DNA from 3 places in the Paenibacillus terrisolis genome. Region 1 is predicted to be linked to each of the others. Evidence: riboswitches for the same ligand, from Rfam matches in the RefSeq annotation. Region 1 holds a riboswitch; each other region holds the start of a gene.

Region 1 (6,327 bases):
AAGTTTGAACTTTATGATCGCCTGTGCAGGCAGCCGTGTGAAATGCTCTTCCGATCGCTGTTGTTCCCTGATTTCTTTGATTAAGTAAATTCAAATAGGGTAGAAATCCGGTCACAAAGGCGAGCGCTTCGCTTCTGCCAGAGCATTTCACACTCTTGCCGAGTGGGCTTTCTTTAGTCCAACTTATTTAGAAGAGTGATCCGGGAATTTCGGCGAACGCTTCGCCTTGGACGAAACATCTCGCACACTTTCCTAGCAGGCTTCACATTTGTTCCACTTATTTTTTGAAAGCGCGCAAAAAAAGCCGCCGAAGCTTTCTCGGCAGCTCGAATTTAATTTGTTCAATAATTAGGCTCAGCCTAGAAATCAGACTCGACGACTGATCAATGAAGAAGCGTCGTCCTGTTTCGTCTAACGAACTGTAGCGCACTTATTTGCCTCCAAAGGCAGAAATTTAAGTTCTAACGGACCCAGGAAGCCTTATTTGTCCCAAAACAGCCCCAAATGCGCGTTTTGAGGTCAAATAAGGACTGTGCGGTCCGTTACATTCCTAAAGTACACGATTTCACCGAAATAACGGCATTTCGATTCGTTAGAAGGTTGACGTTCGCTGCATCTTCCAGTTAAGCACCACTTTCGGATTGGGCCATTATTCACGAATCCTATTTCTTGCGGTCCCGCAGCTCTTTCATGATTTTGCGGCCCGTTGGCGTTTGGGCCAGGCCGCCTTGAGCGGTCTCCCGATGCTGGCTTGGCATCGCCGAGCCTACCTCGAGCATCACGTCGATCACTTCGTCGGACGGGATCGCGCTGCGCACGCCGGCGAGCGCCATATCGGACGCCGCGAGCGCGTTAACTGCACCGAAGCCGTTGCGTACGATGCACGGAATTTCAACCAAACCGCCGACCGGATCGCAGATCAAGCCCAGCGTGTTCTTGAGGGCCAGCCCGACCGCATGCACGGCCTGCTCCGGCGTTCCTCCGCGCAGCTCGACCATCGCTCCGGCGGCCATGCCGATCGCAGAACCGATTTCCGCCTGGCAGCCCCCTTCCGCTCCGGAGATAAACGAATTGTTGGCGATGACGTACCCGATCGCTCCCGCGCAAAACAGCCCGCGCACCAGATATTCGTCGTCCCAGCCAAACCGTTCCTGCGCGCTGACGAACACCCCCGGAATGATGCCGCAAGAGCCGGCCGTTGGCGTAGCTACGATACGGCCCATCGAAGCGTTGACCTCTGAGACGGCCAGCGCGTAAGCCATGGCCTGACAAGCGATATCGCCCGCCGATGGCTCGCTGCTATGGCGATATTCCTCCACTTTTTTCGCATCGCCGCCCGTCAGTCCGCTCGTCGAGGTGATATTTTCGGTGAGCCCTTTATGCACGGCCGATTTCATGATTTGGTAATATTCCGTCATCGCGGCCATGATTTCCGCTTCCGATTGTCCGCTCTCCTCGGCTTGATCCTGCAGCATGATCCGCGAAATGGTTTTGTTCTCCTTGGCGCACAATTCAATGAGCTCCTGCAAATTGCGAAAACGCATGATGAACCGCTCCTTATGTCATTTTTATGGAAGTTCTTTGTCCGGTAATCCTTCGGAATTACGTCAGATTGATGGGAGAAACCCGGCTCACATGGGGCAGTGCCTCGATAGCTTCGATTAAATCCGCGGGGATGGCATTGTCCGCCTCGACCACCGTCAGCGCCTCGGCCGTTCTTCCTTTCCGGTCGGTAATAATATAGCCGATGTTCGCATTCCCTTTGCTGAACAAGGCCGTGATACCGGCCAGAACGCCCTGGCGGTCGGCATGGGCGATGACCAGCGTCGGCAATTCTCCCGAGCATTTGACTTCGAATCCGTTGATATTCCGGATGACAATGGTACCACCGCCTATGGAGGCTCCCGTCACTTCGATTTTCCGGCCGCCGGCCGACAGCGTAATTTTCACGGTATTCGGATGCACTCCCGGCGCCACTCCGGTTGAGAAGCGAATTTGCAAGCCCTCGGCCTCCGCCATGTCGATCGAAACGCGAATGCGCTCGTCATCCGTTTTGTAGTCCATGATGCCGCCAACGATGGCCAAATCCGTACCATGCCCTTTATAAGTTTCGGCAAAAGAACCATAAAAGCAAATATCCGCTTCTTGAGGCATCTCCCCCAGCAATTGCCGCGCAAAGCGTCCGATTCTGGCCGCCCCCGCCGTATGGGAGCTGGAAGGACCAATCATGGCCGGCCCGATAATGGAAAACACATTTTTAAATCTCATCTTTGATCTCTCCCGCTTGCTATTATTCCACAAATCGCTTTATTTCTTAAGTATTGCCACAACTCGCAGCCAAAGCGCCCTTTCGTAAGCAAAGAAAAGGACAGGAAAAGGCTCGCTGCCCTTTCTCTGTCCCCGTTACCTGAAAGTTTAATGCCCCGCCTATCCGGACATGTACCCCTTTGGTGGCTGAAACGCTCTCTCCAGAGTGGCGTCGGATCATGGTCCTTGTACCTGAGAGATTCATTGCCGATTTGCAGCATCGGCGGGTTTGCTCCTTCGGTGCCGCCCCGGGAAGGGACGGGCTCTCCCATGATCGTCATTCGCAAATGTAAGTTTGTCATAAATGTAAAATGAAAAAATGTTTATGTCAATATATCTGACACAGGTTTTTGTTCATTTCAACCCCGAAATTAGTATTTTCTTCCCATTTTCTTATGAAAATATGCGTATTTTTTATAAATTGCTACTTGTGCATATTTTTTTGCGATATTATACTGTCCATAACAAACCATTATTTACCTAAAATTAGGGATGCTGGAATTTACTTCTTGCATCATGTCAGCTTTCCTGAACATCATCGGAGATTTCCAACATGAACCATCGACCTTCCACTACATCTCGTTCTGACGAGCCACCTTTCATACCAACGATCTTCATCACTTCGAACCTCCGCCGGCCTTATCGGCATGACCGTCATCCGTTACTCAACATTCACTTATAAGATGTCAGAAACCTTCCCCCTGAAAGGAGGTGATTCGCGAACAAGCACAGCGATTCGAAATCTTCCCGTCGATTCGCCAAAACGTCCCCGGACTTACGAAAAGGTTTCCGGGTAACACCACAAGAGGATACGACAATAACCACAAAACCAAGTAAAGGGAGTGGAAAAGTTGATTAACCTCAAGGGATTCCGCAAACAATTTTCGCTAAGTATGGCCATCCTTCTGATGCTTACTACCGTGCCCACAGCCTTCGCCGCCGACAGCGCTGGCGCCTCAGGCAAAATCAACCTGAAAACCAGCTCCCCTCAATTGGCCGAGGCGAAAATCGACGCCAAACTGAACGCGCAGTTCAAACAGGATGATTACGTTACTTATCTCGTCAAGTTAAAAGAGCAAACCGACACCGAAGCGGTGTCCAAACTGGCTCTGCAAAAAGCCGCTCTGCAAAAAGCCACTCCTTCGGCCGCCAAACTTTCGGCGCGGACTTCGGTAGTCAGCGCGCTGCGCGAGACAGCGTCACGCACACAATTCTCTCTGGACAGCTTCCTGCAAAAAGCGCAAAAAGCCGGCGAGGTAAAAGACTACAAAAGCTACTTTATCGTAAATGCCATGGCGGTGACAAGTACAAAAGATGTGCTGGAGCAAATCGCTTTACTGCCTGAGGTAGAAAAAATTCTGCCGAACGAAGAGCGGTTCCTGCAAAAAGTAGAGGTAGACAAATCCGCGGCTTCACCTTCGACAGCAGCACCGGCTGTGGATACGCAGGCCAAAACGCCTGCCGCTCCGGCGGTAGAACCGGCAACCGGACCAGCCGTAGACAAGCCGGATGCAAAAGATTCGGCTGCAACAGCTCCCGGCGCAGTGAAACCAAGCAGCGTCGAGTGGAACATCGCTCAGATCAACGCGCCCGAAGTTTGGGCCAAGGGCATTGACGGTACCGGGATCGTGGTCGCCAACCTCGATACGGGCGTTGATTATACCCACCCGGCGCTTCGGCAAAAATGGCGCGGGCTGGACGCATCAGGAAATATCGTCGATCCCGAACTAAGCTGGTATGATCCGCATAGCCATGCGTCGCTGCCGACCGACTCCCATGGCCACGGTACGCACACCATGGGAACCATGGTCGGTTCGGAACCCGACGGCTCGAACCAAGTCGGGGTTGCGCCGGGGGCAAAGTGGATTGCGGTACGCATCTTCAACCCGTCGACGACCGACGCCATCATCCTTGATGGCGGGCAATGGCTGCTCGCGCCGGAGGATGAGGACGGCAACCTCCATCCGGAGCTTGCTCCCGATGTCGTCAACAACTCATGGGGCGGCGGTCCGGGCATCGACGAATGGTTCCGGCCGATCGTACAAGCTTGGCGGGCTGCGCAAATCTTCCCCGAATTCTCCGCAGGCAACGTAGATGAAGACAATCCCGGCGGTCCGGGCTCGGTAGCCAATCCGGCCAACTACCCGGAAGCTTTCGCTACGGGAGCCACGGACATCAACCGCAATCTGGCCGATTTCTCCTTGCTGGGTCCTTCCCCTTACGGCGAAATCAAGCCGGAGGTATCCGCGCCGGGCGTGAATATCCGTTCTTCCGTTCCGGGCGGGGTATACGAAGGCGGCTGGAACGGCACTTCGATGGCCGGCCCGCATACGACGGCGCTTGCCGCGCTCCTGTTGCAGGCCAACCATTCGCTGACCGTGGATCAGCTGGAAGAGATCATCACCCGCACGGCGACGCCGCGAACCGACAGCACTTATCCGGAATCGCCGAATAACGGCTACGGCTACGGCATTATCAACGCGCTCGACGCCGTCGGTTCCGTGCTTGAAGGAATCGGCACCGTATCCGGCAGGGTCGTGACGGCCGGGGACGATTTTGAAGAACCGGTTATTGAGCATACGCCTCCTACGGTGGTATACCAAGGCTTTGACGTGCCGCTCACCGCGCATGTTACCGACAATGTCGCCGTAACCAGCGTTGAGTTCTACGCCAAAGAAAAAGGCACCGGCCATTATTTGTATCTCCCGGCGACGCGCACCTCGGGAACAAGCAAAGACGGTATTTATGAAACGACCGTCCCGGCGTTCCTGCTTGGCACCGCGGGCCTTGAATATTACATCCGCGTCAATGATTACGGCAACAACGGATTCGACAGCGAGCCTTATTCCGTTACGGTTTCGGCCGGCGTACAGCCCGGTTATGAGCAGGATTTTGAAACCGATACGATCGGGTTCGTCACCGGAGGAACCGGCAGCGCGTGGACATGGGGAACTCCGGTCAGCGGGCCGGGAAGTGCTTATTCCGGTCAAAAGGCGTTCGCCACCAATCTGACCGGCACCTACGCCGCCAACTCCGCTTCGTATCTGGTTGCGCCGCCGATCGACTTGACGGATAGTCCAAACGGAGCGCTGCTTACCTTTAAGCATTGGTACGATCTGGAGAGCGTCCGCGACACCGGTACGGTATACATCGCTTCGGAAGGCAGCGATTACGCCTTTGTTCCGGTGGCGTCCTTTACGGGAACGAGCGGCGGATGGAAAACGCAGTATATCGACTTGCGTCCTTTTGCCGGACAGCAGGTATTTGTGCAGTTCGCTCTAGCTTCAGACGGTTCCGTTCAAAAAGCCGGCTGGTACATCGACGATATCTCGCTGCAAGCTCCCGACACCGTGGCCCCGGCGATCCCAACCGGTTTGACGGGGAACTTGGACTTTGTCGGCAGCGCCGTTTTGTCCTGGACTCCACCTGCAGATGAAGACCTGAAGCAATACACCGTATATCGTTCGGCGGTTTCCGGCTCTGGCTATGAAGCCATCGGAACGACGGCGGCCACGACCTATACGGATACCACAACCGTTTCCGGCACGACTTACTATTACACTGTGGCGGCTAACGATTACAGCGGCAATGAGAGCGCCAAATCGAACGAGGTCTCACTTACCGCTGTTCGTCCTACCGCGGTATACAGCGACAACTTCGACGGAACCGACGACAACGGATGGACTCATTCGGGAACTCAGGATGAATGGGAACGCGGCGTTCCTTCCGCCCCGGGTCCGGCCAGCGCAGTCTCGCCGCCAAATGTATGGGGAACTGATTTGGACAATACGTATTCCAGCAACGCCAACTTCTCCCTCGTGTCTCCGGTTATTGATCTTGGTGGCGTGAGCAATGCGACGCTGTTGTTCGATCAATGGTTCGAGCTTGAAAGCGGCTATGATTACGGCTACGTCGAAATCAGCGCCGATGGCGGAGCCACCTGGACCGAGCTGGGCAAATTCTCGCACAGCACAAGCGGCAAGCAATGGAGCTCCGTCAACTATAATCTCAATAATTATG
Region 2 (6,327 bases), on a different contig from region 1:
TGAAATAAAATGTAAGATAGTTTACCAATCTAATAATAAAATCGGAATAGTTATGACAAACCACTGCAGTTAATATACTTTTTGTTCTTATGTATGTAAATGCATAAAACACACCCAAAATAAAAGCAGTCATTAATTGAACAACATCATATGTGATGGTTAATGGCGACCATGACGCAACATAGATATGTCCATAGGAGAAACACAGCGCTGAGATAAGCACAACCCATATCCTGGTGTTTCTATCGCTCAAATCCTTGTCCTTAAACGCTGTGAGAAGCAGAAACTGAATCACAAAAACTCTAAATAAGGGTTCTTCACCTACGCCCGGCAATAAACCATATGCAAGAATATCCTGAACGGCATGAAAAATCGACTCGTTTGACACTCCTGCTGTTAAAGCATCAATTCCGATCCATTTGTAAATAGCGAACCATGAAATGGCCACAGCGATAGGGAACGCTATTAAAAAAAAGGAGATGTACCTAATGCCCATTTTTAAATTTTGAAGATTAAACCCTAATTCCTTAAGCGTCTTTTTGAAAACCAGCTTATAACCAATGAAAGTTACGGCAACCTGAAAGATATACCATAAAATGAATCGAGCAATATCTTCTTCAATTCCCAGCAAGGAAAAAACCGTAACAAAATATCCTGACGGCCCCCGGTAGTCATTAGAAAGAAAGTTGACTAAATGTTGGATAGCATATAACACAACCGGCAAAATAATGACCCACGCAATTCTATGAATAATCCTTTTAACCTTGATTAAAATCATAACGAATCGTGCGATGAACGCTCATCATATTTATGAAATTTATAAGGGGAAATTGATTGATAATACTCTAAATCAAATATCAGTTCATCTCTATTCATTTCTCCTAACGATGGATTATAGTTCCAAACTACCAGAGGACTTATTTCATATAATTCGTTGTTCGTCTTTTCAAATACTGAAGCATATTGGGGAAAACGTTTATCATAAATTCCTCTCTTATTTCCATACTCCATACTGCCATATGGAACCATCTTGGCAATCCCATGAATTTGCAATGTTCCAACAGATATTGCCACATACGGATTTACTGCAATATTTCTGCATTTTGAAGTATCGGAATAACTTCCAAAATAAAAATGCAAGCTTTCATCATATGCAAAGCAAACCACTGAATTATCCGGATATTTATTGTTCGATGTTGCTAGATAAAGGAGTTTTTCTCTTTCCAATATGCGAAAAGCAGTATTAAGATCGAGTTCCATGCTTTAACCTCCATATCGTCGCACAAGAATTTTGTAAATTTCCAGAAACATACATATTTTACCAAACATATGTTCCGATATCAAGATGCATTCGCGGCAGACTTATCGTATCATTTATAAAATTATAATCGAAAGACACCTGGGTGGGTGCCTTTCCAATTTAGATCACAGCTGATTCTGTACCGGTACTTTGTCGCTCTTTTCCTTCCCTTTTCTGCCTGCATGCAGCGCAAACAGCAGAATAAACCACAGAGGCGTCAACAATAACGCCGGACGTGTTTCCTCAGCGAACAGCATAATTACGAGAATGACGGCAAACAACGCGAGGACCACATAATTGATAAACGGCGTAAACGGCGCTTTAAACTTTGATTTTGCCTGTAATTCCGGCTTGGTTTTCTTATACCGCAAATGGCAGACGAGCACGACGCCCCAGACCCAAATGAAGCAAATGGCGCTGATGGTGGTCACGATGCCGAAAGCTTGCTCCGGAATCAGCTTGCTCAGCAGAGCTCCCACAGACAGCACAATCGTGGATATCAACAACGCGCTGCTCGGTACATGATTTTTATTCAGTTTCGCGAAACGGGACGGCGCCTGGTTGTTTTTGCCCAGATTATAAAGAATCCGGCTGGTCGAAAACATCCCGCTGTTGCATGCGGAAGCGGCTGAAGTCAAGACGACAAAGTTGATAATACCTGCGGCAATCGGAATTCCCACCAAGCTGAACGTTTTAACGAAAGGACTTTCCGATGCGTTAAGCTGGGTCCAAGGGTTGATGCACAGCAACGCGATCAACGCGCCTACGTAGAAAAATAAAATTCTTAACGGAATTTTGTTGATCGCCGATGGGATGTTTTTCTTCGGATTCGAGGTTTCCGCCGCCGATACGCCTACCAATTCCACACCGACATAAGCGAATACGACCATTTGGAAAGAAAGCAGGAAACCCGAGATCCCGTTTGGAAACAATCCCCCGTGGCCCCAAATATTCTTGACGGAAACCGCGCCCGCATCCGTTTTGAATCCGATCACCAGCAAGATGACCCCAATGGCAATGAGCGCGAGAATCGTCACAACCTTGATCAAGGCAAACCAAAACTCCAATTCTCCGAAGTTCTTGACGGTGAGCAGATTGAGAGCCAATAAGATGACCAAGCAGACGATTGCAGGGATCCATTGCGGGATGTCAAACCAATATTTGACGTATACCCCAACGGCAATCACATCGGCCATCGCCGTCATAATCCAGCAAAACCAATAGGTCCATCCGGTGACAAACGCGGCCCGCGGACCAAGATAGTCTTCGGCAATGTCCGTAAAAGATTGATATCCCGCTTTGGATAGCAAAAGTTCTCCCAGTGCCCGCATCACAAAAAAGACGGCGATCCCCACGATGAGATAAGCGAAAATAATAGACGGCCCCGCCAGCGATATCGCTTTGCCCGATCCCAAAAACAACCCGGTCCCGATAGTACCGCCAATAGCAATGAGCTGAACATGCCGGTTTGCCAAATCTCTCTTTAATTCTTGCTGCGCCAAACCCAACTCCCCCTTAATCGAAATTTATGATTTTATGTGAAAAAATGAACAAGGAAAAACGACAATAAAAAAGAGATTGGATGCGCTCCAATCTCTTCGGTCATCAGAATAATAAATAAGTTTTGTTACGTATAACAAATAGATATTTAATACTCTTCTGTCCTTTTGCCTGAGATTGTGAACCCTTCGGCGCCGCGGAACTCCGCGGTCTCTCCAGAAGCTGCTCCTGCTACAGTACGACCCATAGCAATCATAGCTTGCTTATTATTTAATTTTTAACGTTGACGGTCACTTTAATTTTTTTCAATACTACTCGTTGTCACATGCTTTGTCAACAATAATTCATGGAACGCGGCCCTTCAGAGGTGATTGCAGGCAAGTCCGCATGAGCACCGGTGCCGTCCGAACATAAGAGGATAGCTGGACGAAAATTCGCGGTTGACTTGCTGAACTTCTTTCGCGAAAGCTTTATCATCCGGCGGAACGGGGGATAATTCATCGGCCTTCTGCTGCGTGTCGATAATCGCGCCCGGCGGAACAAACCGGTTATCGCCGATGACGATCTTTCCTGTGACCATGGCGTCGTTCGAAATATAAGTCCCTTCTCCGACGATGGCCTGGAAAACGAGAGAGTGAAATCCAACGAACACCCCTTCCCCGAGAAAGACGGGACCATGAATAATCGCTCCATGCGCCGCAGTGACGGAACGATCCATGTAAATCGAATACGGCCTCCCGTTAACCTGAACTTTGCCGTCTTTTAGGCCGTGAAGAATGACTCCGTCCTGCAAGTTGCTTCCTTCCCCGATATAAAAAGGCGTGCCTTCGTCGGCGCGGATGCTGACATTCGGCGCGATAAAAGTATTAGCTTTGACGGTAACATCTCCGATTACGCTTGAGAACGGACCGACAAACGTCCCTTCTTCAATATGCGGCTCCGTCGTCTGCGGGTTAAAGCTTGTAACTGGATTTGGACTGATAAACATGACCCAGTGGTTATAGGGTCCTTCCGGATAGGCGTGCAAATGACTCGGTCCTCCTTTTGCAACCATACATTTAATTCAATGTATGTGGTTGGCTAAAGAAAGGCGACAGCCTAAAATCGGCAAGCTCGATCCGGTTGCGTCCGTTGGTCTTGGCTTGATAAAGCGCCCTGTCCACTTCCGCTAGGAGCCTGATTAAATACCCGTCCAGGTTGTCGGGCACTGGCTGGTCATCGAAATCCTCGATAGTCAGAACCCCCATGCTGACTGTAATCGCAATAGGCTCGTCCTCACGTTCCACTACAATTAGATTCGATTCCACCAACCGTCTTACTTGTTCCGCCAATTGTTCCGCGGTTTGGCGGTCCGTATCCGGAAGATAAATCATGAACTCCTCCCCGCCGTATCTGGCCAAAATATCAGAACTGCGGATGGATTGCTTAACGATTTGAGCGGTGCTGTAAAGGACCTCATCTCCGATCACATGTCCATATCGGTCATTGATCGTTTTAAAGAAATCAATATCGAAGAGAATCAACGAAAACGGCGTCCGATATCGAATATTTGCCTCAACCTCAAGCGTCAGATGCTGGGTTAAATAATGACGGTTGTAGCAGTTCGTCAAACCATCCGTAAGCGCCATTTCCTTCAGTTTTTGATTGGCCTCGAACAATTCGTGGCGAATGCTGTCCAGTGAACGGTTTCGCTCCTGAAGAAGCTCATTCTGCCGATTCATTTCTTGAACAAGATACCGCTCCTGGGAAACATCCTGAAACGTAATGATGCGGCCGATATGCACCCGGTTCGCATCAACAATTGGCGAAGCTTGCAGGATAAAATGCCGCACGGTTTCTTGCTTGACGATAATTTCGATTTGAGCAAATGTATCCTCTTTATGCTTATACTGGTCCAGAAACTTCCCGCTGCTGCCGGCCGTACGAACGGACCCAAGGAATTCCTCGATATCAAAATGGTCGCCTAAATTCAGATCTTTCAAAAACCGCAAGGCTTTGTTGACTTCAACAATGGATTCATGCTCGTCCAATACAAGAATTCCATACGGAATCGTATTGATGATGTCCTCATGAGCGATGGAGACCAGATCGAACACATTGTATCTCTTAATGACATATGCGAAAAATAGAACGGAAAGAAAAATCCCCACGGAAGTCAGCCCCGGAATGATAGGCAGCCATTTCCTCAGGACAACGTTAAGAAGCAGGTCGGTGCAAGCAAATGCGGTCAGTACGAAGATTCCCCACAACGTGATCTTGACTTGATTTTTAATCGTCAATAACGTTTTGGAACAACGAAGCGCCCGAAACAGAAAATAGAGAGAAGCAAAAAAGTAGCTCAACAATATGGCGATCATGACCCAGAACCATGGACCGTATGCTCTATGTATGTAGCCGCCCTCCAGCGGACGGACAAAACTATGATGTGGGTTCATAATCACGCCGGCCGCAGCGATAACCGCGGGTACAACCATCAGAAAAAGCGTTTTGTTGCCAAACTCGTCCGAATTGCCGGTCAGAAAAATCGTAAGCAGAAGCCAGCCGCTCCCGAGCATGGAGAGGGAGACAAAAGACATGGTGACATATAGCAGCTGCAGCTGCGAGTCCTGCGTAACGTCCGTGGCAAATTGGCACAAGGGCCAAAACATCATGAAGAAATGAAACAGGAAGTAAACTTTGCGTAAGTTGGTAATCCTGACGGTAGCAAAAACATAGAAAAATAAAGCAAACAACAGGAGGAACAAAAAGAGATCATACCATACCGATAAGTTCACAAAACATCTCCTTTTTATCCGACAGCTTTATATAGTAGTTCTTATGTAGTAGTTCTTTTATATTATATTCTTCAATAGTGGATATTAAAATATTTAATTTAACTGAAGTTTATCGCGATATTAACGAAATCAGTAAGAAAAAAGCCAGTATCCTATCAGAAACGAATCTGACGATGCTGGCCAAACGTATACGAATTATTTGTAAACTATTTTCCTGATCGTCTCTGCTGAAAGGCTGTATTCCTCAGCAAGTTCATCGATAGTTGTTTTATGGAAATATTTGAGCTTTATTTCTTCATTGCGCTGTTTGTAAAACATTCTTGCCCCTGAACCATTCCCCCACTTTTTACGCTCCAGGCTGCTTGGAATATATAGGGTTTCACCGGAAGCGTATTTCTGAACCTCTTTTAAAAGTTCGTCCGGAAGGATCTCTGATGCATTTCTGTATTTCATCAAATGCACCCCGCTAACTATTCTTTGCCAAAAATTGCTCCAGCGTTTCATACTTATTCAGAACAACGCCATGATTTTCAATTTCGGAAATGATATACTGCTCCACATCCTGTGCCCTTTGTTTAAAAACACTGAGATTTTCGGCATCAAAACTCCCGAGCAAATCCATTTCATGCAATCCAAATTCCTCTTTGATTATGTTGAGTTCGTGCTGCAAGTTAATAGCGTCCGGGAAAACTCTCTTGTAATTTTGAGCCTCGCAGTGATAATAGATTCTTCGCCACATTAAAGAACCTTCCT
Region 3 (6,327 bases), on a different contig from region 1:
GAAGCTGCTGCACGAAAAGCAAGCGGCGGCCGCCGTCGGGCAGGCCCTGCTGATGCAGGCGTACCGCGAAGAGCTGGCCGCTCACGGCGTGATCGCCGCGCAGGTGCTGCTGACAAGATCCGATTTTCAGAACCGCAAACGGACGGGGAACGCCAGCATGGCCCTCGAAGAGCTGCTGAAGCGGAATGTGCTGCCGATTATTAACGAGAACGACACCGTTTCGCTCGACGAGCTGAAATTCGGGGACAATGACACGTTGTCCGCGCTGGTCGCCAATCTGATCAAAGCCGATCATCTGATCATACTAACGGATATGGATGGACTCTACACCGATGATCCGCGCCGGGATCCAAAAGCGGTCCGGATCGACCGGGTCGGGGAAATCACCGACGAGATCTGCGCGATCGCCGGCGGCGCCGGTTCCTCGGTCGGGACGGGCGGCATGCGTTCCAAGATCGATGCGGCCAAAATCGCCTCGCTTGGCGGTGTTCCGGTGTTCGTCGGCAAGGCGGATCAATCCGGCGAACTCGTGAAGGCGCTCAGGGGAGACGGACAAGGAACCTACTTCGAGCCGCACGGAACGGGGTTGTCCCAGAAAAAGCAATGGCTCGGCTTCTTCTCTACCCCGCTTGGCTCGCTGACCGTCGACGCCGGAGCCGAAGAGGCGCTGATTCGCGGCGGACGAAGCCTTCTGCCCGTTGGCGTCAAGGCCTCGGGCGGCCATTTTCATACGGGAGATGTCGTAGAAGTGCTGAACCAAGACGGTGAAGTACTGGGCCGCGGGATTGTCAATTACGACGCCGACCAAATGACGGAGATCAAAGGTCTGCCGAGCGCCGAGGTCGTAAAAAAAATGGAAACCGTTCACCGGCTCGAAGTCATTCACCGCGATGAGTGGATTTCGCTAAAGTCGTGATGTCCCGCCATACAAATTGAGCTAAAGATTGAACACGTATAACGGCAGCCGTGTTAATATTCTTTCGATGTTAGAAATCAGGGCTTGACGACGGATCGACGAGGAAGCGGCGGCTTTTCTCGCCTAACGAACTGTAGCGCTCTTATTTGCCTCCAAAGTCAGCGATTCATGTTCTGACGGACCCAGGAATCTTTATTTGTCCTGCCGGAATTCGCCAAAATAACGGCATTTCGGTTCGTTAGAAGATTAACGTTCGCTCGTTCGCTACAGGTTCTTGTCAAGCACCGTTCTCGATTAACGCTTTCGGCATGAAGCCATGATTTCAAAAACAGAATTAGGCAAAATGTTCACATTAAAAAGGAGGTATGCAAAATGAGTGAAGTGCGGGAAAAGGCTATACTCGCCGGAGAAGTCGTCGCCATACTCAATCGGTTGACCGCCGAGCAGAAAAACACGGCCTTATTGGCTGCTGCGGGTGCGCTGGTCGAAAAAAGCGAAGAAATTCTCGCCGCAAACCGGGAGGATCTTCAGCGCGGACGCGAGAACGGAACATCCGCCTCCATGCTGGACCGGCTTGCGCTGAGCGAAGAGCGGATCAAAGGAATTGCCGAAGGACTTCGGTTAATCGCCGAACTGCCCGATCCGGTCGGAGAGCTCCTTGAGGAAATCGATCGGCCCAACGGGCTCCATATCGTCAAACGCAGAGTACCGCTGGGCGTAATCGGAATCATTTACGAAGCTCGTCCCAACGTGACGGTTGACGCCGCCGGCCTATGCCTCAAAACCGGAAATGCCGTCGTACTGCGAGGCGGTTCCTCCGCTCTGTCCTCCAACCGCAAAATCGTGGAGGTCATTCACGAGGCGCTGGATTCGACTTCAATGCCCCGCGACGCCGTGCAGCTGATCGAGGATCCAAGCCGCGATTCCGTCGATGAAATGCTTAAACTGAACGGACTGCTTGACGTATTGATTCCGCGCGGAGGCAGCTCCTTGATTCAAAACGTCGTGAAAAACGCCACCGTACCGGTTATCGAGACGGGAGCGGGCATTTGCCATACGTATCTTGACGCGTCCGCCGACCTGGAAATGTCTGCGGCAATTTCGCTGAATGCCAAGGTTCAACGGCCTTCGGTGTGCAATTCCATGGAAACGCTGCTGGTGCACCAAGACTTCGCCGTCCGGCATCTGGCCGATCTGGCGAACCGTTTCAAAGCCGCCGGCGTGGAATTGAGAGGCTGCGAAGCGGCAAAAGCGCTGATCCCTTGGGCCATTCCGGCGACCGATGAAGACTACGCTACGGAATATAACGATTACATTCTGAATATTAAAATCGTCCATAACGTCGACGAAGCTTTGACCCATATCCGTAGATTCGGAACAAAGCATTCGGAATGCATCGTGACGGAAGACCGAAGCAATGCCGAAAGATTTCTGCAGGATATCGACGCGGCCGCCGTGTACCACAACGCTTCGACCCGTTTTACGGACGGATTCGAATTCGGCTTTGGCGCCGAGATCGGCATCAGCACGCAGAAGCTCCATGCCCGAGGACCTATGGGATTGCCGGCATTAACTTCAACTAAATATATCATCCAAGGCAACGGACAAATCCGGAAATAAGAACAACAGGAGGCTATACCCATGAACTCAAATCCATCCGCAACACAAGGTTCCATCTGCTTTTACGGCGCGGGCTCCATGGCCGAAGCCATCGTCGGCGGGCTTATTCACAAAAATGTTGCAGCGCCCGAACAAATCGTTATGCTGAATCGCTCCAGCCGGGAACGGCTGGAGTATTTGTCCACGCGTTACGGTGTCATTACCGGAAACCGTGAAGAAGAAAAGCTTGGGCACCTGCAAAACGCTGCGATCATCGTCCTCGCCATGAAACCGAAGGATGCCGGCCAAACGCTCAAGGGGCTGGGACCTTTGCTTCGCGAAGGACAGCTGGTCGTTTCCGTCATCGCCGGAATATCGATCGATACCTTGCAGGCCCTGCTCGGCGTCAAAGCGCCGGTAGCCCGGACCATGCCCAACACATCCAGTTCGATCGGCCTCGGTGCAACCGGGGTTGCTTTTTCGGACGAGGTATCGGAGGAGCAGATATCCCGGGTGATGTCCATATTTGAAGCCGTTGGAACGGTTAGCGTCATCCCTGAGGAAAAAATGGAAATATTAACGGCTGTATCCGGGAGTGGTCCCGCATATATTTATTATATGATGGAAGCCATGATCGCCACGGGCATCGAAGGCGGCCTGACGCCGGAGCATGCCCGGGAGTTGACTGTGCAAACGGTGCTTGGCGCGGCCTCGATGATGGCGCAAACCGGCGAAGAACCGGCCAAGCTGCGCGCCGACATCACGTCGCCGAACGGCTCGACGCAAGCTGCCATCGAAGTGCTGGACGCCGGAGGATTTTCGGATAACGTCCGCTCCGCGATGATCCGCTGCGCCGAGCGCGCCCGTGAAATGGGCGAAGCCGTGAAAGAGGTTTTGCTGTAAGCTGGCTCAAACTATCCGAAAAGGAGGACGCCCTGCGTGGAATTTGCCAAGATCCCATGGGAAGAGAAGCTCGCCGCACTTGCCGATCTCCGCAGCGTGAAGGAGCAATTTGCCGCTCGCGGCTGGTTTCCCGGCGGCAGCGGAAATTTGTCCGTTCGCGTCGGCGGTTTCAAGCCGGACGTTTTCCATTTCGCCGTTTCATCCGGCGGCAGCGTTACACACAAGCAGGGATATCCGTCCATTCCGATCGCTAACGAGGCGGATTTCCTGTTCGTTGACGCTTCGGGTGTTCCGTGCGAGAAGACCGGCCTTGGCTGCCCCGCCGAAACCCAGGTCCACGCGAAAATATACCGCATGACCGGATGCGGCGCAATTTGTCACGTACATACCGTGTTCAACAACGTGCTCAGCGAGCGCTACGGGGACCTGGGATATGTTCCCCTCCAAGGCATTGAGCAAATCAAAGAACTGGGAATATGGGAAAAAGATGCGGCGCACCGCATCCCGATTTTACCCAATCATGACGATATTTCCTATACTGCGAAGCAGATTCCCGCCGCCCTCAATCCGGACGTGCCCGGCCTGCTTTTGCAGGGACACGGCATCTTCGTCTGGGGAGGGAACGCCTCGGAAGCGGCACGCCGCCTGGAGTCTTTTGAATTCATTTTTGAGGTGATGTATCGGTCCCTGCTGCTCCCGGGGAGAAACTGAACCGTATCGGTTATTACATCATTTTTGGAGCGCGTTGAACTTGGATGAAATCCATCCTTATTTTTCCAGAAACTCCTCGTACCCTTTGGCATCCAGCAATTTGGAGAAAGCCGCTTCCGGCGGTTCGGCGAGGCGAATGCGCACCATCCAGCCGCCCTCGTACGGTTCGTCGTTCACGAGCTCCGGAGCGGATTCCAGCTCTCCATTCACTTCCAGCACGGTTCCGCTAACAGGCGTAAACAAATCGGCCACCGTTTTAACGGATTCGATGGTTCCGATCCCGTCCTGGGCTTCCACTTCCTGCCCTGCGTCCGGAAGCTCCACAAACACGATGTCTCCGAGACGATGCTGGGCAAAATCCGTGATGCCGATTTTTACCGTTCCGTCCCCTAGATCATGCACCCATTCATGCTCATCGCTGTACCAAAATTGATCCTTGATCTCATTTGCCACCGTACTTCCTCCTCATTTCCAAATCTTCACGTTCAGATTATTCCAAATCTATCATGCATGTCAATATAATTAACATAATTAATATGAACGGCCCAATGTAAACGCTATCCTTATGCTTATTCCGAAATAATAAAAATTTTTATGATAACTTTATTGACACAAGGCCTGGTTTTAGGTATTAATGGATGTGTAATCAGCGGTTGAGGGCAGAAGGAGAGATTACGGTATCGGCCGCAGCCGATACGCAAGTAACGCCGAAGGAGCAAGCCGTCTTATTGGCGGTGAATCTCTCAGGCAAAAGGACTTCTGCCGGACGCATCTCTGGAGAGAATCCGTGTGAATAACCGGCGGATCACCCAAGGGGATACCTGCAATTGCGGATTCGGTTGCCATACTGGCGGCCATGCCAAGACGCGTGCAGGGTAACTCTCAGGTACAAAGGACAGAGCCGAAGCAAATCCGCATGCCTTCTTTTTGGCTTATGGGGCATGAGATTTCTTTGGCCTGTTTTTTTATGCTCAAAAATCGAAAATACGGCCGATTCAAGGCTCATTTGAGGTGATGATGATGACCGATCTGCTCAGAACGCCGCTTTATGAAACGTACGCTAAATACCCGGATGCAAGATGCATTGATTTTGGCGGTTGGGAGCTGCCGGTGCAGTTCAGCGGGATTCAAAAAGAACACGAAGCGGTCCGAGAGCGCGCGGGATTGTTCGACGTTTCGCATATGGGGGAATTTTGGGCCGAAGGCCCGGAAGCCGAAAGCTTTCTGCAAAAAATGACGACCAACGACGTAACGGCGTTGGAACCCGGCAAAGCCCAGTATACGCTGATGTGCTATCCTGACGGCGGCGTTGTGGACGATTTGCTTGTTTACAAACTGGCCGAAAACAAGTTCATGCTGGTCGTGAATGCCTCGAATATCGGCAAAGACTGGGATTGGCTGCAGCGGCACCTCCCCTCTTCCGGCGTGACCTTGCGCAATGCATCCGATGCCACGGCACTGCTCGCGCTGCAGGGCCCCCTGGCTCTGCAAATCCTGTCCTCGGTTTATGAAGGAGCGGCAGAACTTGCGAGCATTGGCCCCTTCCGTTTTCTGCCCGAGGCGAATGTAGGCGGCATCAAGGTGCTGCTGTCACGCACCGGCTATACCGGCGAAGATGGTTTTGAACTGTACGCGGCTGCAACCGATGCCCCTGCGTTATGGGATATCGTGATGCGGGCCGGGGAGCCCATGGGTTTGATTCCGGTGGGGCTCGGCGCGAGAGACACATTGCGTTTCGAAGCCTGCCTTCCGCTGTACGGACAGGAGCTGTCGAAGTCGATTTCCCCGCTGGAAGCCGGCGTAACCCGGTTCGTGAAGCTGAACAAAGGATATTTTCTAGGGCGCGAGGCGCTTGAAGCGCAGCGGCAAAACGGTATTCCCCGCCGTCTGGTCGGACTTGAGCTGATCGATCGCGGCATTCCCCGCACCCATTATCCGGTGTTTGCGCCCCATGGGGAGTCCCCGATTGGAGAAGTGACAACCGGAACCCAATCGCCGACGCAAAAACGAAATCTGGGGCTTGCGCTCGTAGACAGCGCGTATGCCGCAATCGATACGCCGCTGGAAGTGGAAATCCGCGGCAAGCGCCTGCAGGCCAAGGTCGTGCCGATTCCTTTTTACCGCCGTCCTTCGGCTTCGCATTCCCCGTCCTCGAAAGGAGAGAACTAATCGATGAGCCATCGTTATTTGCCATTAAC

The links. A riboswitch is a leader RNA that binds a small molecule or an ion and turns the genes downstream of it on or off. The one in region 1 is predicted to bind glycine.
Region 2: it holds a riboswitch for glycine, as region 1 does, so the genes downstream of both, ACI48K_RS17640 (amino acid permease) here and sdaAB (L-serine ammonia-lyase, iron-sulfur-dependent subunit beta) in region 1, are expected to answer to the same signal.
Region 3: it holds a riboswitch for glycine, as region 1 does, so the genes downstream of both, gcvT (glycine cleavage system aminomethyltransferase GcvT) here and sdaAB (L-serine ammonia-lyase, iron-sulfur-dependent subunit beta) in region 1, are expected to answer to the same signal.

Annotation. Positions count from the first base shown of each region.
Region 1 covers NZ_JBKFGG010000001.1:300,164-306,490, forward strand. Annotated here, with positions in the region: gene sdaAA (L-serine ammonia-lyase, iron-sulfur-dependent, subunit alpha) at 663-1,544, opposite strand; gene sdaAB (L-serine ammonia-lyase, iron-sulfur-dependent subunit beta) at 1,603-2,268, opposite strand; glycine riboswitch at 2,478-2,588, opposite strand; gene ACI48K_RS01410 (S8 family serine peptidase) at 3,159-6,327, shown strand, end outside.
Region 2 covers NZ_JBKFGG010000022.1:58,727-65,053, reverse strand. Annotated here, with positions in the region: gene ACI48K_RS17650 (CPBP family intramembrane glutamic endopeptidase) at 1-715, opposite strand, end outside; gene ACI48K_RS17645 (pyridoxamine 5'-phosphate oxidase family protein) at 775-1,260, opposite strand; gene ACI48K_RS17640 (amino acid permease) at 1,426-2,802, opposite strand; glycine riboswitch at 2,950-3,029, opposite strand; gene ACI48K_RS17635 (LbetaH domain-containing protein) at 3,162-3,827, opposite strand; gene ACI48K_RS17630 (histidine kinase N-terminal 7TM domain-containing diguanylate cyclase) at 3,859-5,574, opposite strand; gene ACI48K_RS17625 (CD3324 family protein) at 5,770-6,027, opposite strand; gene ACI48K_RS17620 (hypothetical protein) at 6,041-6,327, opposite strand, start outside.
Region 3 covers NZ_JBKFGG010000012.1:76,285-82,611, reverse strand. Annotated here, with positions in the region: gene proB (glutamate 5-kinase) at 1-916, shown strand, start outside; gene ACI48K_RS12575 (glutamate-5-semialdehyde dehydrogenase) at 1,289-2,536, shown strand; gene proC (pyrroline-5-carboxylate reductase) at 2,558-3,418, shown strand; gene mtnB (methylthioribulose 1-phosphate dehydratase) at 3,455-4,129, shown strand; gene gcvH (glycine cleavage system protein GcvH) at 4,187-4,582, opposite strand; glycine riboswitch at 4,783-4,898, shown strand; glycine riboswitch at 4,902-5,030, shown strand; gene gcvT (glycine cleavage system aminomethyltransferase GcvT) at 5,150-6,298, shown strand; gene gcvPA (aminomethyl-transferring glycine dehydrogenase subunit GcvPA) at 6,302-6,327, shown strand, end outside.